DNA from 3 places in the Lysobacter capsici genome. Region 2 is predicted to be linked to each of the others. Evidence: predicted binding sites of a transcription regulator. Region 2 holds the regulator's gene; each other region holds the start of a gene.
What was found. Region 2 encodes HrcA, which represses chaperone genes, less so after heat shock. Its sites were predicted from a motif close to TTNGCACTCNNNNNNNNNGAGTGCNAA; they were not measured.
Positions count from the first base shown of each region.

Region 1: a site for HrcA is predicted at 5,465-5,491, ahead of rpoH (RNA polymerase sigma factor RpoH). Genes of this name have one in related genera too.
Region 3: a site for HrcA is predicted at 3,149-3,175, ahead of KME82_RS04045 (co-chaperone GroES). Genes of this name have one in related genera too.

Region 1 covers NZ_CP076103.1:5,617,296-5,627,784, reverse strand. The annotation lists gene KME82_RS23485 (carbohydrate binding family 9 domain-containing protein) at 1-1,724, shown strand, start outside; gene KME82_RS23480 (class I SAM-dependent methyltransferase) at 1,988-2,740, shown strand; gene KME82_RS23475 (peptidogalycan biosysnthesis protein) at 2,745-3,917, shown strand; gene KME82_RS23470 (hypothetical protein) at 3,938-4,288, shown strand; gene KME82_RS23465 (N-acetylmannosamine-6-phosphate 2-epimerase) at 4,285-4,980, shown strand; gene rpoH (RNA polymerase sigma factor RpoH) at 5,502-6,380, shown strand; gene KME82_RS23455 (DUF1203 domain-containing protein) at 6,567-7,034, shown strand; gene KME82_RS23450 (hypothetical protein) at 7,302-7,730, shown strand; gene KME82_RS23445 (NAD(P)/FAD-dependent oxidoreductase) at 7,827-9,119, opposite strand; gene tal (transaldolase) at 9,130-10,083, opposite strand; partial or broken gene KME82_RS23435 (NYN domain-containing protein) at 10,248-10,489, shown strand, end outside.
Region 2 covers NZ_CP076103.1:2,759,508-2,769,996, reverse strand. The annotation lists gene KME82_RS11860 (DUF3857 domain-containing transglutaminase family protein) at 1-543, opposite strand, end outside; gene dnaJ (molecular chaperone DnaJ) at 858-1,988, opposite strand; gene dnaK (molecular chaperone DnaK) at 2,161-4,080, opposite strand; gene grpE (nucleotide exchange factor GrpE) at 4,276-4,788, opposite strand; gene hrcA (heat-inducible transcriptional repressor HrcA) at 5,282-6,331, opposite strand; gene recN (DNA repair protein RecN) at 6,831-8,513, shown strand; gene fur (ferric iron uptake transcriptional regulator) at 9,131-9,532, opposite strand; gene KME82_RS11825 (outer membrane protein assembly factor BamE) at 9,753-10,154, shown strand; gene KME82_RS11820 (RnfH family protein) at 10,284-10,489, opposite strand, start outside.
Region 3 covers NZ_CP076103.1:981,850-992,338, reverse strand. The annotation lists gene KME82_RS04055 (hypothetical protein) at 1-810, shown strand, start outside; gene groL (chaperonin GroEL) at 1,042-2,682, opposite strand; gene KME82_RS04045 (co-chaperone GroES) at 2,814-3,101, opposite strand; gene KME82_RS04040 (AraC family transcriptional regulator) at 3,426-4,229, opposite strand; gene KME82_RS04035 (hypothetical protein) at 4,329-4,583, shown strand; gene KME82_RS04030 (cupin domain-containing protein) at 4,697-5,071, shown strand; gene KME82_RS04025 (helix-turn-helix domain-containing protein) at 5,480-5,890, shown strand; gene KME82_RS04020 (endonuclease) at 6,487-8,202, shown strand; gene KME82_RS04015 (hypothetical protein) at 8,791-9,141, shown strand; gene KME82_RS04010 (zinc-dependent alcohol dehydrogenase family protein) at 9,138-10,148, opposite strand; gene KME82_RS04005 (LysR family transcriptional regulator) at 10,264-10,489, shown strand, end outside.

The sequences.
Region 1 (10,489 bases), 2.9 Mb from region 2:
CCATGCAGATCCCGTTCAAGAGCCTGCGTTTCGAACGCGGCAACGTGCAGGATTGGGGCATCGCGGTCAACCGGATCATTCCGCGCACCAACGAATTCGTCTACTGGCCCTACATCACCGAGCGCAAGGAAGGGTTCGTCGCCCAGTTCGCGCACGCGCGCATCGACGATTCGATCCAGCCGGGCCGCAACATCCAGGTCATCCCGCACATGACCTTCCGCGACGCGCAGACCCTGGGCGTGGATTCGGCCGGCAATCCCTCGATGCGCGGTCATCAGCGCAGCGAGCTCGGCGTCGACGCCAAGTTCGTGATCAAGGATTCCGTCGCGGTCGACCTGACCGTCAACCCCGATTTCAGCGAAGTCGAGACCGACGAGCCGCAGGTCATCGTCAACGAGCGCTATGAACAGAACTTCCTCGAGAAGCGGCCGTTCTTCCTCGAGAACAGCGGCATTTTCGGCCTGCCGGTGCCGTTGTTCTACTCGCGCCGGATCGTCAACCCGCAGTACGGCGCGCGCGTGTCCGGCCGCCTGGGCCGTTGGGCGATCGGCGGCCTGCTGATGGACGACGAATCCGCCGGCCTGACCGTGACCGGCGACGACTTCGGCAAGACCGGCAATATCGGCGTGGCGCGCGTGCAGCGCGACATCGGCCAGCAGTCCAACGTCGGCGTCATGCTGACCGACCGCACCGTCGGCGACCAGTTCAATCGCGTGTTCGGCGTCGATTCGCGGGTCAAGTTGAACGACAACTGGAGCGTCAACGGCCAGCTGGCGCGCAGCGAGTCCGAAGGCGCCAACAATCTCGACTACGACGGACGCATGGTGTTCCTGCAGGCGATCCGCGGCGGCCGCGATTTCAACTTCGACGGCCAGTACTTCGACGCCACCGACAACTTCGAATCCCAGCTCGGCTTCGTGCCGCGGGTGAACATCCGTCAGTTCTATCAGAAGTCGTCCTACCTCAAGCAGTTCCCCGATGCGCCGTGGCTCATCAACATGGGCCCGACCCTGCTCGCCCAGCACACCTGGGACCAGGACGGCGAAGTCCAGGACTGGAATTTCGAACCCGGCTTCGTGGTCAACGGCCTGCTGCAGACCAAGTTCGAAGGCAGCCTGATCCGCGGCTTCGAATACTTCGGCGGCAAGAAGTTCTACATGGACGGCTTCACCCTGGGCGCCAGCACCGAGTGGTGGCGCTGGCTGACCGCCGAGGCCAAGATCATCGTCCGCGACAAGATCAACTACCTGCCGGCCCCGGGCGTGGAACCGTTCCTCGGCGACCAGCGCCAGGCGATCATCAAGCTGACCGTCAGCCCGTTCGCCCAGCTACGCATCGACCAGTCCTTCATCTGGGACGAACTGCGCACGCAGTATTCGATCGCCGGCCGCGACTCGGATTCCAAGGTGTTCCGCGGCATCCAGTCGCGCACCAAGGTCAAGTACCAGTTCAGCCGCTTCTGGGCCGCGCACGTGATCTTCGACTACCGCGCGCTCGACAGCGACACCGCCTTGTTCCTGATTCCGCGCGACAAGACCCTGGTCACCGACCTGCTGGTCAGCTATTCGCCCAACCCGGGCACCTCGTTCTATCTGGGCTACACCGACCAGCAGAAGAATCTGCGCATCAACCAGAACCCGAACATCGTCATTCCCACGCGCGATCTCGACCTGCATAACGGCAAGCAGCTTTTCATGAAGTTCAGCTATTTGTTCAATTTCTGATCGCTTGCGCGAGCGCGATCGATAGTCACGAATAGGCCGGCGCTAGCCGGCCTGTTCGTTTCTGGACGCCTGCGGCCGCGTGCGTTGTTGCAGATTTGAACGCACCCGGCGGCCGCTGCGGCGCCATGCACGATCGCCGTCCCAGTGTGAGCATCGGTTAGCCGCGCCGCGCGGGAAACGTGATTGCCGGCGCGACCGCGCGCGCTCGGATTTGCCTAACTCATGCCTCGAACAAGACGATCCGTCGTCGCCGGGAGAGCCCGATGAGCAAGGAAGTCGCCGCGCAATTCGATGAGCTGGCCGGGTTGTACGAAGACATGGCGAGCTGGCCGTTTCGCCACGACATCGAGACGCCGAGCGTGGTCGCCGCGCTCGGCGACTTGCGCGGCCTGGACGTGCTCGACTTCGGTTGCGGCAGCGGTCTGTATTCGCGCCTTCTCAAGCGCAGCGGCGCTCGATCGGTGGTCGGCTACGACCTGGCCGACGGCATGCTCGGTTACGCCCGGCGCCGAGCCGAGAAAGAGGGATTGGACATCGAGTTCGTATCCGAACTGCAGCCGCGTTTCGCCGGCCGTTTCGATGTGGTGCTCAGCGTCTACGTATTGCCTTACGCCACCAGCGTGCGGGAGTTGGGGCAGATGTGCGGCGCGCTCGCCGGCCTGTTGCGTCCCGGCGGGCGGCTGGTCGCGTTGCCGATCCATCCGGACTATCAGCCCGATCCGGACTATTACCAGGCCTATGGTTTCCGTTTGATTCCCGACGACGACAACGATCGAGCGCCCCGCACGGACGGCGCGCGCATCCGCCTGGAGCTGTGCCACGGCCGCTATCAGGCGAGCGTGCATGCGTGGTACTGGTCGCGCGCGGCGCTGGAGACGGCGTTGCGCGAGGCCGGCATGATCGATCTGGTCTGGCGCGATCCGAGTACCGCGTCCGCCCCGTCCGCGGCGGCGCCGTTGCTGCGCGCCTATCTGGACCGTCCGCATGCGGCGCTGATTCTCGCGCGCAAGGCTTGAGGCCGTGCGTGCTTGTCTGCGTCAGTCGCGGGTCGAATGCGGCGGCTCGGCGGATGAGACGCTGAAGGTGTCGGTGTATCGCGGCGTCGCCGCCGTCGACGAGCACGAATGGGATGCGCTGGTCGGCGATCGGAATTTCTACAACAGCCACGCCTGGCTGGCCGGGCTGGATCATGCCCTGGGCGCGTGCGAGGTGCTTGCGGTCTGGAGTCCGGCCGGATTGCTGGCCGCATGCCCGCTGTGGGACGGCGGACGCGATGACGGGCTGTTCGAACTCGGCGCTTTTTTCGCCGATGTTCGCGGCCCGTGGACGCGCGGCTTCGTCTGGGGCGGCGGGCGGCGTTCGACTCACAACGAGATCGCGGCCATCCGTGGCCGCCGTCGGCCGCAGGTGGTGCGGCGCCTGCTGCAGTCGATGAACGAGCAAGCGCGCGAGCGCGGTCTTGCCGGCGTGGTGATGCCTTACATGCCGTTGGCGGCGGCGCAGGAGCTTGCGCAGACCGCCGGCGCCAGCGTGTTGCTGCATTCGGCCGAGGCGAACATGGACGTTCCGACCGATGGTCTGGCCGGACTGATGGCACGATGGAATGCGCACGATCGCGGGCAGTGCAAGTCGGAGATCGCGGCGTTCGCGCGATGCGGCAATCGGGTCGAGTGCGGCCGGATCGATGCGGCCAATCAGGCGGTGGCGGCGGAGCTGATCGCACGCAACCGCGCCCGCCATGGCAGCGCGCAGGGCGGGGCGTGGATGCAGTCATTGTTCGATGGACAGCGCCGCGCCGGGCTGCTGGCGTCGTCGATCGCGTTCGTCGCACGGCGCGAGCAACGCATCCTTGCGGTGTGCGTGTGCTATCGCTTCGGACGCGCGCTGCACGTGCGCTACTTCGGTTGCGACTACGACCTGGACGATCGCGATTTCCGCTACTTCGTCCTGACTTGCTACGAACCGATCGACTACGCCGCGCGTCAAGGACTCGGCGAACTGCGCTTGTCGACCTCGGCCCTGCACGCGAAAGCCGGGCGCGGCGCGCGTATCGAGCCGCTGGCCGCGGCGGTGCTGCTGACCGATCGCGCGCTCGATCCGATCGCGGTACATCGGCACAACCGGCGCTTCGCCGAGCGTCATCGTCGCGAGCTGGGCGCGCACCTGGGCCCGGCCTGGCAAGCGTTCCTGTAATCCATACGCGTGGAGCCGACATGCTGCATCTGATCTACACCTTCCGCCCGACCGCCGCCGCGCGCGCCGACCTGCCCGCGTTCTGGCGCTGGGTCGGCGAGCGCGAACGCTGGTTCTACGACGGCCTGGACATGGCCCGCGATCCGCGCTGGTACGTATGCACGGTCGGGCCGGGCGTCCACACCCTGGAGCATTGGATTTCGTTCGCCGACGAGGCGGGGTGGGGCGACTACCGCGGCGAGGTATCGCGTCGGTCCCGCGACCCGGCCTGGGAACAGCGCAGGATCGAGCAGGATCGCTGGTGGGAGATCCTCGATGCGCGCCTGCTCAACGACGCGCCGCTGCCGCCGGTGCGTGACGCCGAGCGATGAACCGCCTGTTCGAACGCCTGCGCGGCGGGTTGGTGGTCTCGTGCCAGGCCTTGCCCGGCGAACCCCTGCACGGCTGCATGCCGGCGATGGCGCGCGCGGCGATCGAGGGCGGCGCCTGCGGGGTGCTGGCCAACGGCGCGAACGACATCGCCCGGATCCGTGCCGCCGTGGACGCGCCGCTGATCGGCGTGCTCACCCAGGTCTATCCGGATTGCGAGATCGCGCTGACCCCGACCCTGGCGGAGATCGACCAGGTGGCGCAGGCCGGCGCCGACATGGCCGGCCTGGACGCGAGCGATCGCCGCCGCCCGGGCGGCCAGCGCCTAGGCGACTTCCACGCCGCGATCCGCAAGCGCCATCCGGGCTTGCGGCTGATGGCCGAAGTCGCGACCACGGTCGAGGCGCTGCGGGCGCAGGCGCTGGGTTTCGACTGCGTGTCCAGCGCGGCCTTCGGCCATACCGAGGCCACCCGGGGCCAGCGTCTGTCGGACGACGACTTCGCCGCGTTCCGCCGCATGCGCCGGGCCGTGGACGGTTGCCTGCTGGTGGCTGAAGGCGGTATCGACACGCCGCGGCAAGCTGCTCGTGCGCTGCAACTCGGCGCGGATTTCGTGGTCATAGGCAGTGCCATTACCCGGCCGCAGAACATAACGGCGCGCTTCGTCGGCGAAATGAAGGCGATCGAACGCTAATTGTTGCCTTTGGCGTCGATCGGGCAACCTGGAAGATGCCGGAAACGGCCCGGTTTTGCGGTCGATCTTGGTCGTGATAGATGACGGCCGGGAGCCTGCGAAGGGCTGGTAGAGCGGCTGTGACGCCCGTTCTTAATAATCTTTTAATTCATAAGGTTCAAATAGTTATCCCGCTCGCCGGCATGCCGCGAAAAACCGCTGGCGTAACCGCCGATAAAGGGATTCGGCTCAAATTGGCAATAAACCGCCGAGTTGGATGCCCGGCAGTGCCGAATAACGCACGCCAGATTCGGCCGGGATGCCGAAAGATTCACAAAGCCCCTCTGGCTGTATTTTGTAACATGTTGATGTTGTTGAATTTTCGACTCGATCTCGTGGTTTTGACCGGAATTTCGGCCAAGGCCCGTTCTGGCGAATGCGAGAGACACCCCACGATCGCGTTCGTGCGTTCCAATCCCGCAACACAGCGGAACCTTTTCCCCCTTTAGCAGTCCTATATGCCGACTGCTAAGATGACGCCCATGACCTCTATTGCCCAATCCGCTGCTCTCGTCACCAACAACCTGCCTGTGCCCAGCGCGCTCGGTTCGCTGGACGCGTATATCGGCGCGGTGCATCAGATCCCGGTGCTGACCGCCGAGGACGAGCAGGCCCTGGCCCGCCGTTTTCGCGAAGGCGAAGACCTCGACGCGGCCCGTGAACTCGTCCATTCGCATCTGCGCTTCGTGGTCCACGTGGCCCGCGGCTACAACGGCTATGGCCTGCAGATCGGCGACCTCATCCAGGAAGGCAACATCGGCCTGATGAAGGCGGTCAAGCGCTTCGACCCCGATCAGGGCGTCCGTCTGGTCTCGTTCGCGGTGCATTGGATCCGCGCCGAGATGCACGAGTTCATCCTCAAGAACTGGCGCATCGTCAAGGTCGCCACGACCAAGGCGCAGCGCAAGCTGTTCTTCAACCTGCGCAAGAGCAAGAAGCGCCTGGGCTGGATGAACGCCGAAGAGGTGAGCCAGGTCGCCAAGGACCTCAATGTCTCCGAGCGCGAAGTGCTCGAGATGGAATCGCGCCTGTCCGGTCGCGACATCGGCTTCGACGCGCCGTCCGACGAGGACGACGATCACGCGCCGCCGTCGCCGGCCGCCTACCTGCGCGCCGCCGAGGAAGACCCGTCGCAGTCCTACGAGCGCGAAGACGAAGAAGACAGCAAGCTGGGTCTGCTGCGCGAAGGTCTGTCCGGCCTGGATGCGCGTTCGCGCGACATCATCAAGCGCCGCTGGCTCGACGACGACAGCAAGATCACCCTGCAGGAACTGGCCGACGAATACGGCGTCAGCGCCGAACGCATCCGCCAGATCGAAGCCAACGCGCTGAAGAAGATGCGCGGTCTGTTCGCGGCGTAATCCAGCGGCGAATGACGCGATGCGATCCAACGGCCCGGGACACCGGGCCGTTTTTTTTTGTCCGATCGACTGGCCCGGAGGCGGCGTATCGGCGAAGTATCGGCGAATGCGGCCGCGGCAAGATCCGGATATCGAGCGCGCCGAGCGCTGGCTATCGTGGCATCGAGCCTTCGCCTGGAGTCGCCCATGAACGCCTATCGCATCAGCGGCCTGTCGCCCGAACCGTTCCGCCCCTTGTTCGCGCTCGACGACGACCGCCTGCGCGCCCACGACATGCGCCGTGTCGTCGCCGATTCGCCGCGCGGCTATCCCTGCCGGGTGTCGCTGACCGACGCCGCGGTCGGCGAGACGCTGTTGCTGCTGCCGTACGAACACCATGCGCTGGGGCCGTACCGCGCCAGCGGTCCGATCTTCGTGCGCGAGGCCGCGCTGCAGGCGCCGACGTATCGCAACGAACTGCCGCCTATCCTGGCGACCCGGTATCTGTCGCTGCGCGCCTACGACCGCGACGGCTGGATGCGCGATGCGCGCGCGGTCGAGGGCGCGGCGGCGCAGGACGAACTGCAGTCGCTGTTCGCGATCGACGGCGTGGTCAGCGTGATGGCGCACAACGCGCGGTTCGGCTGTTTTCTGTGTCGGATCGATCGGCACTGAGTCTGCGTCCGGACCGTCATCGGCCGGTGCGATCGGCGTGCGCCCGACGATGGCCGGCATGCTGCACGTGCGATGCAATCTAGCCAGGACGTGCTGCGCATCGAGATAAAGTGGAAGCCGCATCGCACTCCTGCATACGCTTGGCGCGCCGTGCGTCCGCGTCCCCGCGGGCCTGTCTAGACTCGCGCTCGAAGCCGCCGGGACCGGCGGTTTCTCGAATCGCGCGGGCCGACCGCGGCCCGCGTCACGCAGACCAATGGAGGGTGTATGCAAGCCAACAAGCTATGGGCGGTAGGCGCGTTGATTTCGGTTCTGGGGCTGGCGCACAGCCAGCCGGCACGAGCGGGCGACATGAGCAATGCGGTGGTGACCTGCTTCGTCGACACCTATGCACTCGACGTACCCGAGGCCTTCACCTGCACCTCGGTGTGGCGGCCGGGCGGCGCGACCAATCCGACCACGGCGCTGTTCCAGGTCGCCGGCCTGGGCGCGGGCAATTATTCCTACGCCTGGCGCGACCTGGAGACCAACACGGTGCCGGCCGGTTGCGGCAATCAGTCTTACTGCGAGAAGCTCATCAGCACCGAAACCCAGGGCGACGGCGAGGCCACCTTGCGCGTGACCATCACCGATCTGGACACCGGCGCGACCAAGAACGTGCAGGCCACGGCGTTCTACTTCGACGGGTATACCTGATCGATCGGCCCGGCCGATCGGCGATGCCTTCGCAATCGCTGAAAAACGAAGGGCGCCGCGAGGCGCCCTTCGTCGTTGCGGTGAGTCCTGCACGGCTCAACCGGCGTTGTCGTCCTTGGCACCGCCGTCTTCGTTGCCGCCACCAAAAATGATCCGCGCATGCCGCTGGTAGGTGAAATACGCCCACGACCAGTTGAGCATCACGATCAAACGGTTGCGAAAGCCGATCAGGAAGAACACGTGCGCGGCCAGCCAGAACGCCCAGGCCAGGAAGCCGGAGAACTTGAAGCCGCGCAGGTCGACCACCGCGGCGCGGCGGCCGATGGTGGCGAGGTTGCCGTAGTCGACGTAGCGGAAAGGGCCGATGGTGCGGCCGCTCAGGCGCGCGCGGATCGCACGGGCGACGTAGCTGCCCATCTGCTTGGCGCCCGGCGCGACGCCCGGCACCGGCTGGCCGTTGGCTTGCTGGATGCTCGCCAGGTCGCCGGCGACGAAGATGTCCGGATAGCCGGGCACGGTCAGGTCGGGTTCGACCCGCACCCGGCCGGCACGGTCGCGCGGCGCGTCGAGCAGCGCGCCCAGCGGCGAGGCGGCGACACCGGCCGCCCACAGCACGGTGCGCGCGGGCACGAACTCGGCGCCGAGGCTGTAGCCGTCGCGTCCGATCGCGCCGACCGGCGTGCCGGTGACGACTTCCACGCCGAGCCGCTGCAATTGCACGCGGGCTTTTTCCGACAGCGACTCGGGAAAGCTCGCGAGCACGCGCGGCCCGGCTTCGATCAATCGGACCTTCGCTTGCGACGGATCGATGCGGCGGAATTCGCGGCGCAGGGTCTTGTGCGCGATCTCGGCCAGGGTGCCGGCGAGTTCGACCCCGGTCGGGCCGCCGCCGACCACGGCGAAATGCAGCCACGCCGCGCGCTCGGCCTCGTCGTCCGCGGCTTCGGCGCGTTCGAACGCGGTCAGCACGCGGCGGCGGATGTGCAGCGCGTCGTCGAGCGTCTTCAGGCCCGGCGCGTGCTGCGCCCATTCGTCGTGACCGAAATAGGCGTGGGTCGCGCCGCTGGCCAGCAGCAGGTAGTCGTAAGCGATCACCTCGCCGTCGGCGAGCGAGACGTTGCGCGCGACCGCGTCCAGGCCGATCACTTCGCCCAGCCGCACTTCGACGTTGGCCTGTTTGCGCAGGATGTGCCGCAGCGGCGCGGCGATGTCCGGCGCCGACAGGCCGGCCGTGGCGACCTGGTACAGCAGCGGTTGGAACAGATGGTGGTTACGGCGATCGATCAAGGTGATGCGCACATCGGCCGAAGCCAGCGCGCGCGTCGTCCACAGACCGCCGAAACCGCCGCCGACGATGACGACGTGCTTGCGCGAATCGTTGCTGCTCATCGCGGCGCGCTCAGCCGCGCAGGCGCTGGGCGAGTTGCTCTTCGAGCTTGCGCTGGTCGGCGGCGAAGCGGCGGATGCCGTCGGCGAGCTTGTCGGTCGCCATCGCGTCTTCGTTGTGCTGCCAGCGGAAGGCGGCTTCGCCGAGCGATTCGCCCGGTTGGGTGCGTTGACCGTCGTCGGACAGGGCGCGTTCAACGTCGGCTTGAGTGGATTCGAGTTCGCCGAGCAGCTCGGGCGAGATCGTCAGCCGGTCGCAACCGGCCAGCGCCAGCACCTGTCCGGTGTTGCGGAAGCTCGCGCCCATCACCACGGTCTGGTAGCCGTTGCGCTTGTAGTACTCCCAGATGCGGGTGACCGATTGCACGCCCGGGTCGTCCTGCGGCGTCGCCGGCTTGGCCATGCCGTTGGCCAGGTGCCAGTCGAGGATGCGGCCGACGAAGGGCGAGATCAGGTACACGCCGGCTTCGGCGCAGGCCACCGCCTGGGCGAACGAGAACAACAGGGTGAGATTGCAGTGGATGCCTTCGCGCTCGAGCTGCTCGGCGGCGCGGATGCCTTCCCAGGTCGATGCGAGCTTGATCAGCAGGCGGTCGCGGCCGATCCCGGCCTGCTCGTACAGCTCGACGATGCGGTGCGCCTGGGCCAGGCTGGCCTGGGTGTCGAAGCTCAGGCGCGCATCGACTTCGGTCGACACGCGGCCGGGGATCAGCTTGAGGATTTCGCCGCCGATCGCCACCGCCAGGCGCAGACCGGCATCGCTCACGCGCGCGGCCTCGTCGTCGCCCTGGGCGCCGCGCAGGGCCGCGTCGATCAACGGCGCGTAATTCGGCAGGCCGGCGGCCTTGAGCAGCAGCGAGGGGTTGGTGGTGGCGTCCTGCGGATGGAAGCGGGCGATCGCGTCGATGTCGCCGGTGTCGGCGACGACGGTGGACAGCGCGCGCAGTTGTTCGAGTTGATTGCTCATGGGAGATGGTCTTGTCGTCGGATTCCGCGCCATTGTCCCGCATCGGGGTTAGGCCGTCATGAAGCTGGCCTATCTTCAGTGCCACGCGCCGCGGCGGCGGTTGCGCTAGGCTGGCCGCGACAACGCCCGCCCGCATCCGGGCCGGCGGCAGGGAGAATGCGCGCATGGGCCTGGCCTCGGAAGAAAAACGCATCGCGCTGCTGATCGATGCCGACAACGCGCCGGCGGCGAAGATCGAGGTGATCCTGGCCGAGGTGGCGCGCTACGGCGTGGCCAACGTGCGCCGCGCCTACGGCGACTGGAAAAGCCCGAACCTCAAGAGCTGGGAAGCGGTGCTGCACGAGTTCGCGATCCGGCCGATCCAGCAGTTCGCCTACAGCAAGGGCAAGAACGCGTCCGACATGGC
Region 2 (10,489 bases):
ACTGGTGATGTCGGAAAAATGCCCGTCGAACATCGCCTTCTTGCCGACCAGCCGGTAGTTCAGCACCACCGTGTCGCCGACCGCGACATCGGGGAACACGAGACTGGTAGTGGCGACGTCCGAGAATGCCGGGCCGCCGCCTTCGCGACCGTCGTTGGTCTCGACCTGGAAGTTCGACTTGGGCACGTCGATGCGGCGGCCGTCGGCCTTGCGGGTGTAGGCCTCGACCACGTCGAGGGTCTGGATGCTGGCGCTGTAGCCGATCGATTCGTGCTTGGCGTATTCGATCGCGCGTTCGTCGAGCACCTTGAACGCGGTCTCGTGCTGCTCGACGTAGCTGCCGTCGGCCTGCACGGTGTAGCTGAGGTAGGAACGCTCCCGGCGGATCGGGTCGTCCGAGGCTGCCGCTGCGGCGGCGGGCGTTGCATTGGCCGCGGCCGGCGCGGCGGCGGCGCGATCGGGCGGCGCGCTCTGCGCGAACGCCGCGCTGCCGATGAGTGCAAGACAAACCGCGGCCGACAGCCGCTGCATCGCGATGCGCATCCTTTCTTCCCCTGTTCCCTGCGTGGTAGACGGCCGCGCGATCGCGGATCGGCGCCGCCGCGCCGACGTCGGCGCGAAAACGTTCTACCACATCCCCGGCGTGCCGGAGTTGGCGATCGCTGCGACCGCAAATGCGCGCGTCGCTGCGTACCGATCGCGGGTGCGTGGCGGCGAACCGGGAGGCCGACGCGCGGTGTCGACGGACGCGAAAAAACTTATGCGCCGCCTACGAAAAAGGGGGCCGAAGCCCCCCTTGTCCGGACACGCGTCGCGCACCTGGCGCGACGCGCTGCGTGCGATGCACGCCGCTGCTATCAGGACGTCATCCGATCCCAGAATCCCTTGACCCCGTCCAGAAAGGTGGAGGACCGTGGCGAGTGCTTTCGCGCCCCCTCACCCACGAACGTCGCTTCGAATTTCTCCAGAAGCTCGCGTTGTTCCACGGTGAGGTTGACCGGCGTCTCGACCACGACGCGGCAGTACAGGTCGCCGGTCTTGCGGCTGCGCACCGACTTGACGCCCTTGTCGCGCAGGCGGAACAGCTTGCCGCTCTGGGTTTCGAAGGGAATGCGCAGCTCGACTTCGCCGCCGAGGGTCGGCACCCGGATGATGTCGCCGAGCGCGGCCTGCGAGATGCGGATCGGCACGTCGCAATGCAGGTCGTCGCCGTCGCGCTGGAAGATCTCGTGCTCGCGCACGCGCACTTCCACGTACAGGTCGCCCGGCGGCGAACCGGTCGGGCCGGCCTCGCCTTCGCCGGTCAGGCGGATGCGGTCGCCGTTGTCGACGCCGGCCGGAATCTTGACCTGCAAGGTCTTGGTGCGTTCGACCCGGCCCTGGCCGTGGCAATCGGCGCAAGGGTTGGCGATGGTCTTGCCGCTGCCGTTGCAGTGCGGGCAGCTTTGCTGCATCGAGAAGATGCCGCGCTGGATGCGCACCTGGCCGTGGCCCTTGCAGGTGCCGCAGGTCTCGACCTTGCCGTCGGCCGAACCGCTGCCGTTGCAGGTCTCGCAGGCGTCGAGGGTCGGGATTTCGATCTGCTTCTCGACCCCGCCGACCGCTTCCTCCAGCGACAGCTCCATCACGTAGCCGATGTCGGCGCCGCGGCGCGGACCGCGCGCGCCACCGCCGCCACCTCCGAAGATATTGCCGAAGATGTCGCCGAAGATGTCGCCCATGTCCGAGAAGCCCGGGCCGCCGGCGCCGCCGCCGTTGCCGTGCTCGAACGCGGCATGGCCGTGCTGATCGTAGGCGCGGCGCTTGTTGGCGTCGGCCAGGATTTCGTAGGCCTCCTTGCACTCCTTGAACGCGGCCTCGGCGGCCGCGTCGCCCGGATTGCGGTCCGGGTGGTGTTTCATCGCACAGCGGCGATAGGCCTTCTTGAGGTCGTCGTCGCTGGCGTTGCGCGCAACGCCCAGCACTTCGTAGTAGTCGCGTTTGCTCATGGGCTGGGTTCGGGAATCGGGAATTGGGAGTCGGGAATCGTTAAATCAAAAACGGGCGACGCGTCAGGACGACTGTCGCCCGCTACGGATACAAGAATAGGGAACCGGGTACTCGGCGAACCACACGTCAGATCGCGCCGCCATTCCCGATTCCCCATTCCCGATTCCCGGCTTACTTCTTCTCGTCCTTCACTTCAGTGAACTCCGCATCGACCACGTCGTCGGCCTTGGCCGACGCGCCGCTGTCGCCGGCCGGGGCGCCTTCGCCCGGCTGACCGGCGTTGGCCGCCGCGAACAGCGACTGCGCGGCCTCTTCCAGCGCCTTCGACTTGGCCTCGATCTGGCCCTTGTCGTCGCCCTTCATCGCCGTTTCCAGCTCCGAGATGGCGGCTTCGGCGCGGCCGATCTGGTCGCCCGGCAACTTCTCGCCGTTTTCCTTGATCGTGCTGCGGGTCATGTGGATTAGGCCGTCGGCGTGGTTGCGCGCCTGCACCAGTTCCTGGAACTTCTGGTCTTCCTCGCGGTTGGCTTCCGCGTCGGCGACCATCTTGGCGATCTCTTCCTCGGACAGGCCCGAGCCGCCCTTGATCTCGACCTTCTGTTCCTTGTTGGTCTTCTTGTCCTTGGCGCTGACGTGGATGATGCCGTTGGCGTCGATGTCGAACGACACCTCGACCTGCGGCATGCCGCGCGGCGAGGGCTCGATGCCGGACAGGTCGAAGCGGGCCAGCGACTTGTTGAAGCGGGCCTGGTCGCGCTCGCCCTGCAGCACGTGCACGGTCACCGCGGACTGGTTGTCCTCGGCGGTCGAGAAGGTCTGCGAGGCCTTGGTCGGAACGGTGGTGTTCTTCTCGATGATCTTGGTGAACACGCCGCCCAGGGTTTCGATGCCCAGGCTCAGCGGGGTCACGTCGAGCAGCAGCACGTCCTTGACGTCGCCGGCCAGCACGCCGCCCTGGATCGCGGCGCCGACGGCGACGGCTTCATCCGGGTTGACGTCCTTGCGCGGTTCCTTGCCGAAGAACTCGGCCACGGCTTGGCTGACCTTGGGCATGCGGGTCTGACCGCCGACCAGGATCACCTCGGCCACGTCGCTGGCGCGAAGGCCGGCGTCGTTGAGCGCGATGCGGCACGGCTCGATCGTCTTCTTGACCAGGTCCTCGACCAGCGACTCCAGCTTGGCGCGGGTCAGCTTGATGTTGAGGTGCTTCGGGCCCGACGCATCGGCGGTGACGTAGGGCAGGTTGACTTCGGTCTGCTGCGAGGACGACAGCTCGATCTTGGCGCGCTCGGCCGCGTCCTTCAGGCGCTGCAGGGCCAGCGGGTCCTTGCGCAGGTCGATGCCCTGGTCCTTGAGGAACTCCTCGACCAAGTAGTCGATGACGCGCTTGTCGAAGTCTTCGCCGCCCAGGAAGGTGTCGCCGTTGGTCGACAGCACTTCGACCTGCATTTCGCCGTCGACCGAGGCGATCTCGATGATCGACACGTCGAAGGTGCCGCCGCCCAGATCGTAGACCGCGACCTTGCGATCGCCGCCCTTCTTGTCCATGCCGTAGGCCAGCGCGGCCGCGGTGGGTTCGTTGATGATGCGCTTGACTTCCAGGCCGGCGATCTTGCCCGCGTCCTTGGTCGCCTGGCGCTGGCTGTCGTTGAAGTAGGCCGGCACGGTGATGACCGCTTCGGTGACCGGCTCGCCCAGGTAGGCTTCGGCGGTCTTCTTCATCTTGCCCAGCACTTCGGCCGAGATCTGCTGCGGCGCCATCTTCTTGCCGTCCTGGGTCGCGACCCAGGCGTCGCCGTTGTCGTGCGGGACGATCGCGTACGGCACCAGGCCGAGGTCCTTCTGCACTTCGGCGTCGGTCATCTTGCGGCCGATCAGGCGCTTGACCGCGTAGAAGGTGTTCTTCGGGTTGGTGACCGCCTGGCGCTTGGCCGACGCGCCGACCAGGACTTCGCCGTCCTTGGTGAACGCGACGATCGACGGCGTGGTGCGGTCGCCTTCGGAATTTTCGATGACCTTGGCCTTGCCGCCTTCCATGATCGAAACGCAGGAATTGGTGGTGCCCAGGTCGATGCCGATGATCTTGCCCATGGATGTTGCTCCCTCTCTCAATGCTTCAATGTTGGGGGCGGCGCGATTGCTGCAGGCCGCCGATGTGCGATATCTGGGGCTCGGTGCCGGGCAGTTCAAGCGCCCGTGCCCTGCCCTTTAACGTTTGGTGAACTTCGCGGACCGGGCCGTTCCAAGCCGATCGGGCCCCGGCCGCGTGCGATTGGATGGTTCGGCTCAGTCCTGGCTGACCACGACCAGGGCCGGACGCAGCAGGCGCTCGTTGAGCAGCCAGCCCTTTTGGTAGACCTGGACCACGTGGTTCGGCGCGACGCCCGGCGCGGGCACCAGGCTCATCGCCTGATGGTGCTCGGGGTTGAACGGCTGGCCGACCGGGTCGACCGCGACCAGGCCGTTGTCGCCGGCGACCTTGAGCAACTGGCGCAGGGTCAGTTCCATGCCTTCGCGCAGCGCGTTGGGCTCGCCGCCGGCCACGCCCAGCCCGGCTTCCAGGCTGTCGATCACCGGCAGCAGGTCGCCGAGCAGGCGCTCGTTGGCGAACTTGCGGGCCATGTCGATATCGCGGGCCACGCGCTTGCGCTGGTTGTCGAGTTCGGCGCGTTCGCGCAGCGAGTCTTCGCGCAACCGGGTCAACTCGGCGCGCAGGCTCTCGACCTCGGTCGGCTCGGCGTTCGCCGCGGCGGCTTGGTCGTCGAGGTTCAGTTCGGGATTGGGGTCGTTTTGGCTCATGCTGGGTCCTGGCGGTTTTTCCGCGACAGGCCAGCTATGGGGCCGCGGCCGGACCATTCAAGTGCCGGGATCTGCGGCGATCGTGCGGGATCGGCGCTCAGTTGCGGCGAGCGGGGGTGGTTTCGGGACAATCGCGGCAAGAGGCTGGATGCATCGGCCGGCTGATTCGTGGATGACGGGCGGCCCCTGTAGGAGCGGCGCGGGCCGCGGCCGCGCTACCACACACCCCGGCGCTGGCCTGGGCTTGCCGTGAGGGTTACCCGACGTAACCAATCCTGCGCGGGACGACGGGATTCGCGGTCGCGGCTCGCGCCGCTCCTACAGGGGGCCGACCCACAGACGCGAAAACTCGGCCAACACACACGCCGGCGCTGGTTCGGGCTTGCCGTGATGGTTGATCGACGTACTCAATCCTGCGCGGGAAGACGGGATTCGTGGTCGCGGCTCGCGCCGCTCCTACAGGGGGCTACCCCGCGGACGCGAAGATTCGGCCTTATTCGGCTTCGGGTGCCCCGAACGCATTACCCAGCGCGTCGGCCGCCGCCTGCACCACCGGGATCACCCGGTCGTAGGCCATCCGGGTCGGTCCGATCACCCCGAGCACGCCGAGCACGCGGCCGCCGGCGGTGTACGGCGCGGTCACCAACGACACGCCTTCCAGCGGCGCCAGCCCGGTTTCCTCGCCGATGAAGATGCGCACGCCCGGCGCGCGCACGGTGCGTTCGAGCAATTGCAGGATCTCGCGCTTGCGCGCGAAGGCTTCGAACAGCTCGCGCAGCCGGTCCAGGTCGGCCAGTTCCTGCACGCCCATCAGCCGGGTCTGCCCAGCCAGGACCATGTCGTCGTTGTCCGGGATCAGCACCTGCTCGGCCAGTTCGACCGACTGCGCCAGCAGCGTCTGCATTTCGGACTGGGCGTTGCGCAGCTCCAGCAGCAGCACGTCGCGGATCTCCGACACCGGCCGGCCGGCGAAATGCGCATTGAGGTAGTTGCCGACCCGCTCCAGCTCGCCGGCCTCGTAGGGACGGCGGGTCTGGATGATGCGGTTCTGCACGTCCTGATCGGCGAACACCAGGATCGCCAGCACCCGCTGCGCGTCGAGCGGCACGAAATCGATGCGTCGGAACGCGAACTGCTCACGCTTGGGCACGCTGACCACGCCGACGAAGTGGGTCATCGCCGACAGCAGTTCCGAGGCGCTGCCGAGCAGGGCCTGGGTGCCGGTGCCCGACGGCAGCTCGCTGCGCAGGCGCGCTAGGTCGCCTTCCGGCAGCGGCCGCACCTGCAGCAGCGAGTCGACGAACAGGCGGTAGCCCTGCGAGGTCGGGATGCGCCCGGCCGAGGCGTGCGGGGCGCTGAGCAGGCCGGCGTCTTCCAGGTCGCCTAGGATGTTGCGGATGGTCGCCGCGCTGACATCCAGCCCGGCGTGCTTGGCCAGGGTCTGCGACCCGACCGGCTCGCCGCTGTGGATATAGCGGCCGATCAGCGTGCGCAGCAATTGGCGCGCGCGCGGGTCGAGGCTGGGATCGGGGCGACGGTTCATGGGTGTGGATATAAGCGCCGGTGGGGGAAGGTGCAAGGGTTGGTTGGAGGCCGGGATTCGGGATTGGGGATTCGGGATTGGTGAAAAGCTCGGGAGTCGGGAGTCGGGAGTCGGGATTTGGGAATCGGGAATCGGGAATCGGGAATCGGGAATCGTAAGAAGGATGACGCGATCGGTTGCCAATCTGTCGGGCACGACTCCTCTTTGGCTCGTCATTCCCGCGAAGGCGGGAATCCAGGGCTTCACCGAGGCATGACTCTGAAGTCTCTGGATTCCCGCCTTCGCGGGAATGACGAGCAAAAGCAACGCGACCCTGTCCAGCAAAACCAACGAGGCCCCTGGCTGGCAAACCCTGGCAAACCAATGAGGACCAACCCGCAAACCCAAGCCAGCCCACCCTCCTCCCCAATCTCACCCCATGATCCACCCCGCCCCTACGCTCGCCCCCGCCGCCGCTCCCATTCCCAGCCCCGCTCGCTCAAGGCACAATCGCCGCCGCATGCTCGCCCACCTCTCGCTAAAGCAATTCGCCGTCGTCAGCGCCGCCGAACTCAGTTTCGGACCCGGCCTCACCGTGATCTCCGGCGAAACCGGCGCCGGCAAGTCGCTGCTGGTCGACGCCCTCGGCCTGTTGTCGGGCCTGCGCGCCGACAGCGGCGTGGTCCGCCACGGCGCCGACCGCGCCGAACTGGTCGCCGACTTCACCCTCGACGACGCCCCGCAAGCCGCCGACTGGCTGCGCGACAACGAACTCGACGAAACCGGCGACGGCGACGCGCCGGTCTGCCAGATCCGCCGGGTGATCCGCGCCGACGGCGGCTCGCGTGCCTGGGTCAACGGCCGGCCGGTAACGCTGAGCCAGCTCGGCGAACTGGCCGGGCGGTTGGTCGAAATCCACGGCCAGCACGAACACCAGGCGCTGATGGCCAAGGCCAGCCAGCTCACCCTGCTCGACGCCTACGGCCGCACCGACGCCGCGCGCAGCGCGGTCGAGGCCGCCGCGCGCGCCTGGAGCGCGCTGCTGCGCGAGCGCGACACGCTGATGGCGCAAGGCGACGTCTCCGACCGGATCGGCTGGCTCGAACACCAGCACCGCGAACTCGAACGCGAAGCGCTCGATCCCGAGGCGCTGGCCAAGCTCACCGCCGACCATCGCCGCCACGCCCACGCCGCCGGCCTGATCGCCGCCTGCGAGGCCGCGTTCGCGCGCATCGGCGGCGACGAAGGCCCCTCGCTGACCCGCACCCTGCAGCAGGTGCGCGGCGAACTGCAGCGCGTGACCGAGCACGAACCGCGCCTGGGCGAGGTCGACAGCATGCTCGACAACGCCGCGATCCAGATCGACGAAGCCCTGGTCCTGCTCGACCGGGTCCGCGACGATCTCGACCTGGACCCGTCCGCATTCGAACAGATCGAAAGCCGGATCGGCCGCCTGCACGAACTGGCGCGCAAGCACCGCATCGCACCCGAACAACTGGCCGCGACCCGCGACGGCATCGCCGCCGAGCTGGAAATGCTGCGCGGCGCCGGCGTGCGCCTGGAAACGCTCGACCTGGAAATCGAAACCGCGCGCAAAGGCTGGCGCAAGGCCGCCGACGTGCTGGGCAAGGCCCGCCGCGACGCGGCCAAGTCGCTGTCGTCCAAGACCACCGAACTGATCGGCGAACTGGGCATGGGCGGCGGCCGTTTCGACGTCGCGATCGAACCGCTGGACGAAGACCGGCCCGATCCGAACGGCGGCGAACGCATCGAATTCCTGGTCGCGGCCAACCCCGGCCAGCCCGCGCGCGCGCTGCGCAAGGTCGCCTCCGGCGGCGAGTTGTCGCGCATCTCGCTGGCGATCGAAGTGGCCGCGTTCGGCATGGACGCGGTGCCGACCATGGTGTTCGACGAAGTCGACTCCGGCATCGGCGGCGCGGTGGCGGAGATCGTCGGCCAGAAACTGCGCGCGCTCGGCGCCAGCCGCCAGGTGCTGTGCGTGACCCACCTGGCCCAGGTCGCGGCTCAGGGCCACGCCCACTACCGGGTCAGCAAGGCCGCCAGCGAAGGCGTCACCCAGAGCGCCGTGCAAGTGCTCGCGGCCAAGCAGCGCGAAGAGGAACTGGCGCGCATGCTCGGCGGCATCGAACTGACCAAGGAAGTGCGCGCGGCGGCCAAGCGGTTGCTGGCGGATGTGGGTTAAGGGCCGGGATTGGGGATTTGGGATTCGGGATTGGGGAAAGGCCGGGGATCGGGGATCGGGGATAGGGAATCGGGAATCGGGAATCGGTCAGAGCGTAGCGCTCTAGCTCGGCTGATATGCGACCTGTGCCGTTGCTCAATTCATCCATTGCCACGAAGGCTTAACTCCGTAAGGCACCCGAAGCAACGCTGAGTACCGATCGCCTCGCCCTAACCTACCGTCATTCCCGCGAACGCGGGAATCCAGGGCCTTTCGTGCGAGAACGCCTGAAGTCACTGGATTCCCGCTTTCGCGGGAATGACGTCCTGGTAAGACGACGCTGAAGTCTCTGGATTCCCGTCTTCGCGGGAACGACGTTCTGGCAAGACGGACGCTCAAGCCCCTGGAATCCCGCTTGTACGGAAATGACGTCCTGGCGAGACGATGCTGAAGTCTCTGGATTCCCGCCTTCGCGGGAATGACGTTCTGGTCGGATGACGCTGAAGTCCCAAAGCAAAGGCCCGCCATTGGCGGGCCTTGGTGCATCACGATTCAAACCATCAGCCGCCGCGATTCGCTCAGGCTTCTCACCAATCCCGAATCACCCATCCCGAATCCCGGCTTTCACCCCCCCGCCCTCACCGCTTCTTGCGCACGTACAACACCAACGAATGCTCCTCGATCTCGTAGCCGTGCTTGGCCGCGACCTTGCGCTGCAATTCCTCGATCTCCGGGCTTTCGAACTCGATGATCTTGCCGCTTTCGATATCGACCATGTGATCGTGGTGATGGCCGCGATCGAGCTCGTACACCGACTGGCCGGCCTCGAAGTTGTGCTTGAGCACCAGCCCGGCCGACTCGAACTGGGTCAGCACGCGGTACACCGTGGCCAGACCGATGTCCTCGCCTTTTTCCAGCAGCATCCGGTAGATGTCCTCGGCGGTCATGTGCCGCGGCTTGGCCTGCTCGAGCAGTTCCAGGATCCGCATGCGCGGGTGGGTGACCTTGAGTCCGACGTTGCGCAGGTCCTGCGATTCCATGGGTACTTCCCTTGAGCTGTGCGGCCCGGCACGGGCCGGACCGGAGGTGTTGACCGGCTGGCCGTCGCCGCGAGGGCTGCGCACTGGGCGGACGGAGCGGGCGGGCCGGAATGGCGGATGAACGCGCGGGGGTTGCCGACGCTGCGATCCGCCCTTGGTGGGGTCTGGCTTCAGTGTATCATCGGCCCCGTTGCCTTCGACTGCCGCAGACCCTCATACGATGCGTAAGCTCCTGCTCGTTCTCTCGATCTCCCTGCTCACCGCTGGCTGCGGCATCATCTACAAGCAGCCGATCTACCAGGGCAATCTGCTCGAGAAGACCGCCGTCGACCAGCTCCAGACCGGCATGAGCAAGCAGCAGGTGCAGCTGCTGATCGGCACCCCGTCGATCGAAGACCCGTTCCACCAGAACCGCTGGGACTACACCTCGACCCAGCGTGTCGACCGCGTCGGCACCACCCAGCGCAAGAACCTGACCTTGTGGTTCGAAAACGACGCCCTGGCCAAGTGGGAAGGCGACTACTTCCCCGAGCAGGACGAACAGATCGCCAAGGCCTCGGTCAAGCAGTTCGGCCGCAACCTGGCCCGCGACAAGGACAAGGACAAGCGCCGCCGGCGCTGATCCTCGCGGCGCGGCAGCCTGCCGCGCGCTGATCCGACTCACCCATCGATCCAGCGAGCGTGCCCGAACCGGCGCGCTTCAAACGCCGTGTCCGAACGGACGCGTCGCCGTGTCGATTCGCGACCCCGGCTATTTCTTGAGCGGCCGATCGGCCGCGCGACGCCTGCGTGCGTCCTTGGGATCGATCTGCAGCGGCCGCAGCAACTCGACCCGGTCGCCGTCGCGCAGTGGCGTGTCGGCCACCGCCTTGACCCCGAAGATCGCATAACCGCTGATCTGCGCGTCGTCCTGCCAACCCGCCGCGGCGACCGCGTCGCCCAGCACCGCGCCGTCGG
Region 3 (10,489 bases), 1.8 Mb from region 2:
ACCGCCAGCCGCGTGCTGCACGAACTGCACACGCGCAGCATCCACAACGCCAACGCCGGCGGCGGCGTCAACGGCTTCGGCTTGGCCGCGGATTTCCGCAGCGATCTCGAACGCCTTCAGCGCAACGAGGTCACCGCGATCCATCTGGTCGACGAGATGATCGCGCCCAAGGTCGTGCTGAGGCTCGATCCCGACACCGACCTGGACGTCGCGCCCGAGTTGGTCGACGCCGTCGACCGCGCGCTGGCCACGCCCAGCCGGGCCGGACAATACGAAGCGCTGCACGCACGCGTGTTCGCCGCCTTCGGCTATTTCTTCCCGTGCGAGGCGCTGCTCGGCGGCACCCGCATGCGCACGCTCAGTACGATCAGCGAAGACTTGCAGGAACAGGAGCAACTGCTGTCGGGCTTCGGTTTCGGCGCCGCCGCGAAGGACGCGCCGACCCGCTTCGGCCCGGCCAGCGGCGACATCGGCTACGCGCGCACCGACGACCGCCTGTCCACCCACCGCCACATCCGCCAATTGCGCGAGCAGAACATCCGCACCATCGGCGGGCATCCGGCGCTGGGCCTGTCGGACGAACTGGCCTTGCAATGGATGGCCGGGCTGGACGCGGTGGAACTGTGGGAAACCATCGGCCATCGCCAACTGGTGCCGATCCTGCGCTTCCTGCCGTCCCGGCAACGCGACCGCTGCGTCAGCGTGATCGATCAGTTCGCCCGTTCCGGCGCCAGCGCGGACTACACCGTGCTGGACATGGCCGCTTACGTGAGGCCGTTCAATCGCGATCTGCTCGGCGCGATTTTGTAGCTCGCGTGCGCGCGCCGTGGCCGCGTCCAGGCGCGCCGCGGCCCGGGTCGACACAAAAACCCCGCGTTTCGGCGGGGTTTTCGTTTCGCGCCACGGCGATCGGCTGACTCGGAAATTCATGCCGCAATCGCGGATGCGCGGCGCGACGCGATCGCCGCCGCAAAACGCAACGCAAAAAAGAACCCCGCCTTTCGGCGGGGTTCCTTAGGTTGCTTCATGGCGATCGAGTGATCAGAAATCCATGCCGCCCATGCCGCCCATGCCACCGCCGCCCGGCATCGCCGGCTCGTCCTTCTTCGGCAGCTCGGCGACCATCGCTTCGGTCGTGATCATCAGACCGGCGATCGACGCCGCGTTCTGCAGCGCGGTGCGGGTGACCTTGGTCGGGTCCAGGATGCCGAAGTCGAGCATGTCGCCGTATTCGCCGTTGGCGGCGTTGTAGCCGAACGCGCCGGTGCCTTCCTGGACCTTGTTCAGGATGACCGACGGCTCTTCGCCGGCGTTGGTGACGATCTCGCGCAGCGGCGCTTCCATCGCGCGCAGGGCGATCTGGATGCCGTGGTTCTGGTCTTCGTTGGCGCCCTTCAGACCGCTGATCGCGGCCTTGGCGCGCAGCAGCGCGACGCCGCCGCCCGGGACGATGCCTTCTTCCACGGCAGCGCGGGTGGCGTGCAGCGCGTCTTCAACGCGTGCCTTCTTTTCCTTCATCTCGATCTCGGTCGACGCGCCGACCTTGATCACCGCAACGCCGCCGGCCAGCTTGGCCACGCGCTCTTGCAGCTTCTCGCGATCGTAGTCCGACGAGGTCTCTTCGATCTGCGCCTTGATCTGCTTGATGCGCGACTGGATCGTCTCGCCGTCGCCGGCGCCGTCGATGATGGTGGTGTTCTCCTTGGAGACCTGCACCTTCTTCGCGCGGCCCAGATCCTTGATCGTGGCCTTCTCGAGCTGCAGGCCGACTTCCTCGGAGATCACGGTGCCGCCGGTCAGCACGGCCATGTCTTCGAGCATCGCCTTGCGACGGTCGCCGAAGCCCGGCGCCTTCACGGCGCAGACCTTGACGATGCCGCGGATGGTGTTGACCACCAGGGTCGCCAGCGCTTCGCCTTCGACTTCCTCGGCGACGATCAGCAGCGGCTTGCCGGACTTGGCCACGCCTTCCAGCACGGGCAGCAGGTCGCGCACGTTGGAGATCTTCTTGTCGTACAGCAGCACGTACGGGTCGTCCAGTTCGGCCGACATCGACTGCTGGTTGTTGATGAAGTACGGCGACAGGTAGCCGCGATCGAACTGCATGCCTTCGACCACGTCGAGCTCGTTCTCCAGGCCCGAACCGTCTTCGACGGTGATCACGCCTTCCTTGCCGACCTTGTCCATCGCCTGGGCGATGAGGTCGCCGATGTCGGCGTCGGAGTTGGCCGAGATCGCGCCGACCTGGGCGATTTCCTTGCTGGTCGAGGACGGCTTGGACAGCTTCTTGAGCTCGCTGACCGCTTCAACCACGGCCTTGTCGATGCCGCGCTTGAGGTCCATCGGGTTCATGCCGGCGGCGACCGCCTTCATGCCCTCGCGGATCAGCGCCTGCGCCAGCACGGTCGCGGTGGTGGTGCCGTCGCCGGCGTTGTCGGAGGTCTTGGAAGCGACTTCCTTGACCATCTGCGCGCCCATGTTCTCGAACTTGTCGGCCAGTTCGATTTCCTTGGCGACGGACACGCCGTCCTTGGTGATCGTCGGCGCGCCGAAGCTCTTCTCGAGCACGACGTTGCGGCCCTTCGGACCGAGGGTGGCCTTTACGGCATTGGCGAGAATGTTGACGCCACGCACCATCTTGGCGCGTGCGTCCTCACCGAAACGAATTTCTTTGGCAGCCATTTGGAACTCCGGGAATTGGGAATGGGGAATCGGGAATGGGACGAGCAAAAGCGGGAGGAATCGGAGGGGCTGGGACGTCAGCGCAAGCGCTTTGACGATTCCCTATTCCCCATTCCCGATTCCCGGCCCGATCAGCCGACGATCGCGAGGACGTCGTCTTCCTTCAAAATCTTGTACTCAACGCCGTCCTGCTTGTAGGAGCTGCCCGAGTACTGGCCGTAGATGACCTTGTCACCGACCTTGAGCTTCGGCGCGCGCAGGCTGCCGTTGTCCAGGGCCTTGCCTTCGCCGACGGCGACGACTTCACCCTTGGTCGACTTTTCCTTGGCGGCGTCGGGGATGATGATGCCGCCGGCGGAGATTTCGTCGGCTTCGATCGGCTTGACCACAACGCGGTCGTAAAGCGGCTTGAGATTCATGGCGACCCTCTGTAAGTGATTGAATGGGTGGAGAAAGAACGGGAATTTTAGCAGTCGCCCCCGTCGAGTGCCAACGCCGGGGACAAAAGCGCCCGGGCGAACCGGGACTGGACGGAAGATGAGGCGTCCTGGCGGCCTTTCAAGGGGCGGGGCGAAGAAATTCTCGATGCCGCCCGGATGCCGCCGGACGCGGACTCCCGGCGCCGATGCCTCACGCGCGGGGCAAAGCTCCATTGAAGGTCAGCGACGCCTGGGCCAAAGGGGTCGACGCTGGGCACGGTCGAACGCCAGGCCAGGCCCGCCACGTCCGGCCGGCTCAGCGGCTCAACCCCGCGAGGGTTTGAGGTACTGGGTCGGCGCGGCGCCGAGGTGGCGCCGGAACATGGCGGTGAACGCGCTGACGCTGTCGTACCCCATCTCCAGCGCGACCGTGGTCACCGGTTCGCCCGCCGCCAGCCGTTCCAGCGCGCGCATCAGCCGCGCGCGTTGCCGCCATTGCAGCAGGCTGTAGCCGGTCTCGGCGCTGAAGTGGCGGCTCAGGCTGCGCTGGGACAAATGCGCGTAGGCCGCCCACTCGGCCAGACCGCGCGGATCGGCCGGGTCGTCGATCAGGGCCTGGGCCACGCGCAGCGCGCGCGGGTCGCTCGGCATCGGCAGGCCGATGCGTTCGCCGGCCCGGCTGTGCGCATGGCAGTCGACGATCTCGTCCAGCAGCACCCGAGCCAGCCGGTCCCGGGCCGGGTCCAACGGCTGCGACGCCGGCCAGGTCGCGGCTCGGGCGATCGCTTCGCGCAGCAGCGCCGACACCCGCAGCGCACACGGCTGCGCCGGCAACGCCGCGCAATCGGCCTGCGCGACATACACGCTCCAGCCGGAAAACGCTTCGCCGTGCGAGCGCAGCGAATGCGGCGCGTGCGGCGGCAGCCACACCGCATCGGTCGCCGGCACCAGCCAGCGTCCCTGCCCGGTGCCGACACAAAGCAGGCCGCGATGGGCGCCGAGCAATTGTCCGCGCGCGTGCTGGTGCGACGCGGTGTCGCGCACCCCGCGGGCGACCAGGGTCACCGCGATCACGAACGGCCCCGCATCCGAATCGGCGCGGGCCGGAGCAAGCAAAGGGTCGGACATGGCCGGAACGCGCGATTGAATGGCCGGGGCAACGTAGCAGAGCCGGCCTGGCCCACCCAGCATGGACGCACCTTTCCGACCGTCCCGATGGAGTTTCCGATGCGCGCTCACGACATCCTGCCCGACCACCTCGATGAAGCCCGGATCGACGGCGTGGCCGTACGCAAAGGCTCGGTCGCCGCGTTCCTGGCCAACGCCCGCACCTTGAGCGATCCGCGGGCCGACGACGCCGCGCGCGCCGAAGCCGAACAGCACATCCGCGAAGCGCTGCCGGCATTGCGCGCGGTGGGTTTGTTCGAGGTGCTGGAGATTCGCGACGCCCGGCTGCGCGCGTGGGTCGAATCGCTGGGTTGACCCTCGCGGTGCCACGGCGCGCTTGCGGCATCCAGATGACCGGACACGCCGCATCAGGCGGCGTGCCATGCGGCGTACTAGACTGGGATTCCCAGCTCTCGCCAGGATTCCGCATGTCGTCCGTGACCTCGCCCGCCGATATCGCCGCAACGCTCACCGAACTGTGGTCGCCGCGGGTGATCGCCGAAGTCGATGATGCCTATATCAAGGTCGCGCGCGTCCACGGCACCCTGGCCTGGCACAGCCATGCCGACGAGGACGAGTTGTTCATGGTGCTCAAGGGCAGGCTGGCGATCGAGATGGAAGACCGCACCGTCGAGCTGGGTGCGGGCGAGTTGTTCGTGGTGCCCAAGGGCGTGCGCCACAACCCGATCGCCAGCGAGGAATGCCACATCCTGCTGATCGAACGTAAAAGCACCCGGCACACCGGGGATGTGGTCACCGACAAGACCCGTTCGCTCGACGAGCAGTTGCGGCCGGTGGCCTGAGCGCGCGGCCTGTCGGCCGTCGTTCGCATCGCGCCGGCGGCGGCCCCGGCAGCGCAAAAAAAGAAAGAGCGCGTCCCGTGGAACGCGCTCTTTGGTACGGAGATGGCCGTCCTACGCATGGCGCAATCCTGCGCCCGTCCCCCGAACCGACCTCGTGTCCAGCCGAAGTCCGTATCAGCGTGTGAGCATCTTGCGAAGTCCTTGCGACGGTTGCCACACGCGGCCCAGGCCGAATCGGCTACTTTCGGTATCACCAACACTTGTTCGATCACATAACTTGCTGTATCTGTTGGCTACGATAGCGCACGACGCTAGCTGAAACGCACTAGGTGTGGCGTCTATTGCTCACTACGTGACTATAGGTAGCATTTGCCGATTTTTCCGCTATAAAAGTGCCAAATCGATCATATGACGCCCCAACAGCGCATCCGCCTCGCACGTCGTCACGCCGGCCTGTCTCAGGCCGCCCTCGGTGCGGCGGTGGGCGTACAGCGCAGCGCGGTCGGGCACTGGGAGGCGGCCCAGGGCAAGTTCCCGAGCATGGCCCATCTGCGCGAACTGGCCCTGGTCACCGGCGTGCAGTTCGAATGGCTGGCGACCGGGCGCGGCAAGATGGGCCTGTCGCTGGACACGGCGATGGACTCGGTCGCCGCCGCCGACGCGTTGCTGGTCGACGACCCGCTGGAACTGCGCCTGATCGCCGCGTTCCGCGAAGCGCCGACGCGCTCCAAGGCACCGCTGGTGGAAGTGGCCGAACAACTGGCGGAACTGCGCACGGGCAAGACGCGCGGCGGCGGCAAGGGCCAGGCCGCGGGCTGAGCGCATTCGCCTCGTCGTGCGCTGGTGTCATCCGATCCACTCGGCTCCCGAGGCAAGCCCGAAGTCTTTTGTGGGAGGGAGCTTCAGCCCCGATGCTTTTGTCTCCCATCGCGATGGAGCTTCAAGCGAACTGAGCGAAAAGTGTCGGGGCTGAAGCTCCCTCCCACAAGAAACCTCGCGGCTACTGCTTCTGCGTGATGTCTGGAGCGCGAAAGCTACGCCTCACTTTGGACTTCGTTTCACGATCCGGCCACGCCACGGCAACCAGCTCGCCGCAGCCTGCCGACACCCGCCGCGCACCGATCTACGGCGATAACCCGCATAACCGCGACCAACGTCTCTCTTTCGCCTCTCCATCCGCCCGCGCATGCCCGGCGCGGTCACAAACCGCGTCTAGACTCGACCGGTGCGCCCGGGGAGGGCGCCTGAGCTGCGCCGGCCTCGCGCTTTCATGCGGCCGGACGCCACGCCACTCACAAGGAGTCGTTTTGATGCGCAAGTCAGTCGCTGACTGTTCCTCCATGCTGTTCGCAAGCACGCCCCGCGTGCGCCGCGCCGCCGTCCTCTCGCTCGCCGTCGCCGCGCTGTTGCCGTCGATGGCCTCGGCTGCGGTGTTCATCAACGAATTCCACTACGACGATGCCACCTCGGCCGGCGACACCGGCGAGCGGATCGAAGTCGTCGCCACCGCCGGCGAAACGCTGAGCAACTACCGCATCTATCTGTACAACGGCAGCTCGCCGTCGTCGGCGGTGAGCTACGACAACGACCTGGTCCCGGCCGGCAGCGTGGTGACCTGCGGCAGCGGCAGCGCGCGCATCGCCACGCTGAGCTATCCCACCAACGGCATCCAGAACGGCTCCAACGACGGCTTCGCCCTGGTCGACGGCAGCGGCAACGTGGTCCAGTTCCTGAGCTACGAAGGCCAGATCACCGCCAGCGGCGGCCCGGCCGCGGGCAAGACCAGCATCAACCTGCCGGTGTCCGAATCGGGCTCGACCCCGGCCGGCACCTCGCTGCAGTTGTCGGGCAGCGGCAGCGCGTATTCGCAGTTCACCTGGCAGAACTCGGCGACCCAGACCTTCGGCGCCTGCAACAACGGCCAGACCTTCACCGGCGCCTCGCCGAACACCCCGCCGAGCGTGAGTTCCACCACTCCGGCCAACGGCTCGAGCACGTTCCCGGCCGCGGGCGACCTGGTCGCGAACTTCAGCGAAGCGGTCACCCTGGCCAGCGGCGCGCTGACCCTGCAGTGCGCCACCTCGGGCGCGGTCGCGTTGACCTACCCGGCCAGCGGCACCGCGATCACCGCATCGACCGGCACCGCGCTGCACGCCGGCGAAAGCTGCACCTTCACCGTCGTCGCCAGCAAGGTCACCGACGCCGGCGGCGCGACCCCGGCCGCGAACACCGTGGTGAACTTCAACGTCGCCAGCGGCGGCGGCACGCCGACCGGTTACTACTCGCACGTCAACACCAGCAGCGCCAGCCAGTTGCGTTGCTCGCTGCATGCCACGATCAAGGGCCACACCGCGTACCCGTACAGCGGCGGCACCACCAACACCTGGACGATCCTGGAAATCGCCGACGAAGATCCGAACAATTCCGGCCGCATCCTCGATGCGTACAAGAACCGCAGCTACGTCAAAGTCACCGACCGCGCGGGCAGCGGCAGCGGCGTGAAGTACAACCGCGAGCACACCTGGCCGAATTCGCTGGGCTTCGGCAGCGCGACCGGCAACCTCGGCCTGCCGTACGCGCCGTACACCGACACGCACATGCTGTACCTCACCGACTCGGCCTACAACGCCGACCGCGGCAACAAGCCGTTCGCCGACTGCTCGCTGTCGAGCGGTTGCGGCGAGCGCGTCACCGAGGTCAACAACGGCCAGGGCGGCGGCAGCGGCGTGTACCCGGGCAATTCGAACTGGTTCAAGACGCCCGACGGCAACGCCGGTTCGTTCCAGGTCTGGGGCAGGAAGAAAGGCGACATGGCGCGCGCGGTGCTGTACATGGCGATCCGCTACGAAGGCGGCACCGATCCGAACACCGGACAGAGCGAGCCGGACCTGGAACTGACCGACGACCGCAGCAAGATCGTCATCACCTCGTCCTCGCCGGCCTACATGGGTCTGCTGACCACGCTGCTGTCGTGGCACCAGGCCGATCCGCCGGACGCGGCCGAGAAGGCGCGCAACGAAGTGATCTACAGCTTCCAGGGCAACCGCAACCCGTTCATCGATCATCCGGAATGGGCGACGGCGTCGTTGTTCAATTCGGCCAAGCCGGCTAGTTGTCAGTTGATTCCGTGAGTGCCTGGCGATTTCGTAAGTGCTTTTTGAATTCGTAAGCTCTGGTTGATTTCGTAAGCGCTTGTTGATTCCGTTTCATTGCGTCGAAACGAAGGCCCGCGAATGCGGGCCTTCGTTTTTTCGGAGTGTGGTCATGGTGCTCTGCGGAACAGGACGCAATGTGATGTCGCGCGATCTGGTGTGATGTGGCGGCTGTAGTGCGCTTGCGATGCGGTGCGATTCAGCGTGGCGTGGCGAGGCAAACTGGATACGGCCTGCATTCGTCCGAAATGGACGACCAGGCGATCGGGACGAAAGTCGCTGGATTCCCGCGTTCGCGGGAATGACGGCAGGAAGGGTTCGCGACTACGGGAAGGGCTCATCACTATTTCTTTAGCCGCAGCCGACGAGTTGCGCGCTCCGCCTTTGCTCGTCATTCCCGCGAACGCGGGAATCCAGCGACTTTGAGCGAAAGACCATCCATCAGCACGAAACCCACAAACATCCGCGTCACCGTCCTACCGTCATCCCCGCGAAGGCGGGGATCCAGGGCTTCACCGCAGCATGACTCTGAAGTCTCTGGATCCCCGCCTTCGCGGGGATGACGTTATGAAAGTGCGCGATATCTTGATGCTTCGCAGCGTTATGAAAGTGCGCGATATCTTGATGCTTCGCAGCGTTATGAAAGTGCGCGACATCCTGACGCTTCGCAGCGTCATGAAAGTGCGCGACATCCTGACGCTTCGCAGCGTTAGGAAAGTCGGCGATGTACTGGCCGTTATCGGCGCTGTGAATCTTCAAGAATTTCGCGGCACTCGCGAAGCTTGCGTCGATCGCCGACGAGTACAGCCCATCTCACCGCGGCCCATCTGCTGCAGCCGGTCAAACACCACCGCCGACCTGACCAGCCAGGAGCGTCAGTCGACCATCAGCACAGACTTTCCCGCCCACCACCGCTAATCGAACACCACCACCGGCTTGCCCACCTGCCGCTGCTGCGCGATCGACGCGATCGCCTGCGCCCCGTGTTCGAACGAAAACCGCGCCCCCACGATCGGCACGATCCGCCGCGTTTCCACTTCGGCCAGAAACGCATGCAGATCGCGCAGGCTGCCGACGCTGACGCCGTGGAGGTTGAGCTGGCGCGCCATGATCGGGCCGATCAGGTTGCCGTCGACCTGCATGCTGTGCAGGAACCCGATCACCGCGATATGCGCGTTGTCGGCCGCGGCGTTGAGCAGGTCGAGGAACTGCGGGCCGCCGACCACGTCGACGATGCCGTCCACACCGCGGCCGCCGGTCAGTTCGCGCACCGCGGCCGACAGATCGGGGCGTTGTCTGTAATCGATCACCGCGCGCGCACCCATCGAGCGCAGCCAGTCGGCCTTGCCGGCGTCGCCGGTGGTCGCGATCACGTCCAGGCCGCGCGCGACCGCCAGTTGCAAGGCCATCAAGGAAACGCTGCCGGTGCCCTGCACCAGCACGCTCGCGCCGGCCGGCAGGGCCATGCGTTGCAGCGCCGCCCAGGCGGTCAGGCCGGACACCGGCAAGGTCGAGGCGGCGGCATCGTCGAGCGATTCAGGCGCGCGCGCGATCGCGCTGGCCGGCAGCACGATCTGCCGCGCCAGCCAGCCGTCGAGCGGGCCGCCGAGCTTGCTCGCATGGTTGGCCGACCGGAACGGGCCGTCGATCCATTTCGTCGTGTAGTGCCCGATCACCCGCTCGCCGAGCGCGTAGCCATCGACGCCTTCGCCCAGCGCGTCGATGCGGCCGACGCCGTCGGACAGCGGCACGAACGGGCGCGGCAACTCGGGTTGGTAGCGGCCGGTGGCCAGGGCGTAGTCGCGGTAATTGACCGAGGCCGCGGCGACGCGGATGCGGACTTCGCCGGGGCCGGGGCGGGGCTCGGGCAATTCGACACGGCGCAGGCTGTCCAGGTCGTGGCCCTGCAATTGAAAGGCGTCCATCGGGGTTCCTGAGGTCCGTCGCGCGGACCGGCTGGTTCGGGGACCCCAGACTATTGTTGCGCCACACATTGATATAGGATCGACCCGGCAACTCATCATTGAGGATGGCTCAATAATGATCGGTGGACTGTATTCCGAACTCGAAGCCTTCGAGGCCATCCTCCAGCACGGCAGTTTCACCGCCGCGGCGCGGCAGCTGCAGGTCACGCCGGGGGCGATCACGCGCCGGCTGAACACCCTGGAGGCACGGCTCGGGGCCAAGCTGCTGAACCGCTCGACCCGGCGCCTGAGCCTGACCGAACCCGGCCGCCACTACTACGCCGAAGTCGCGCCGGCGCTGG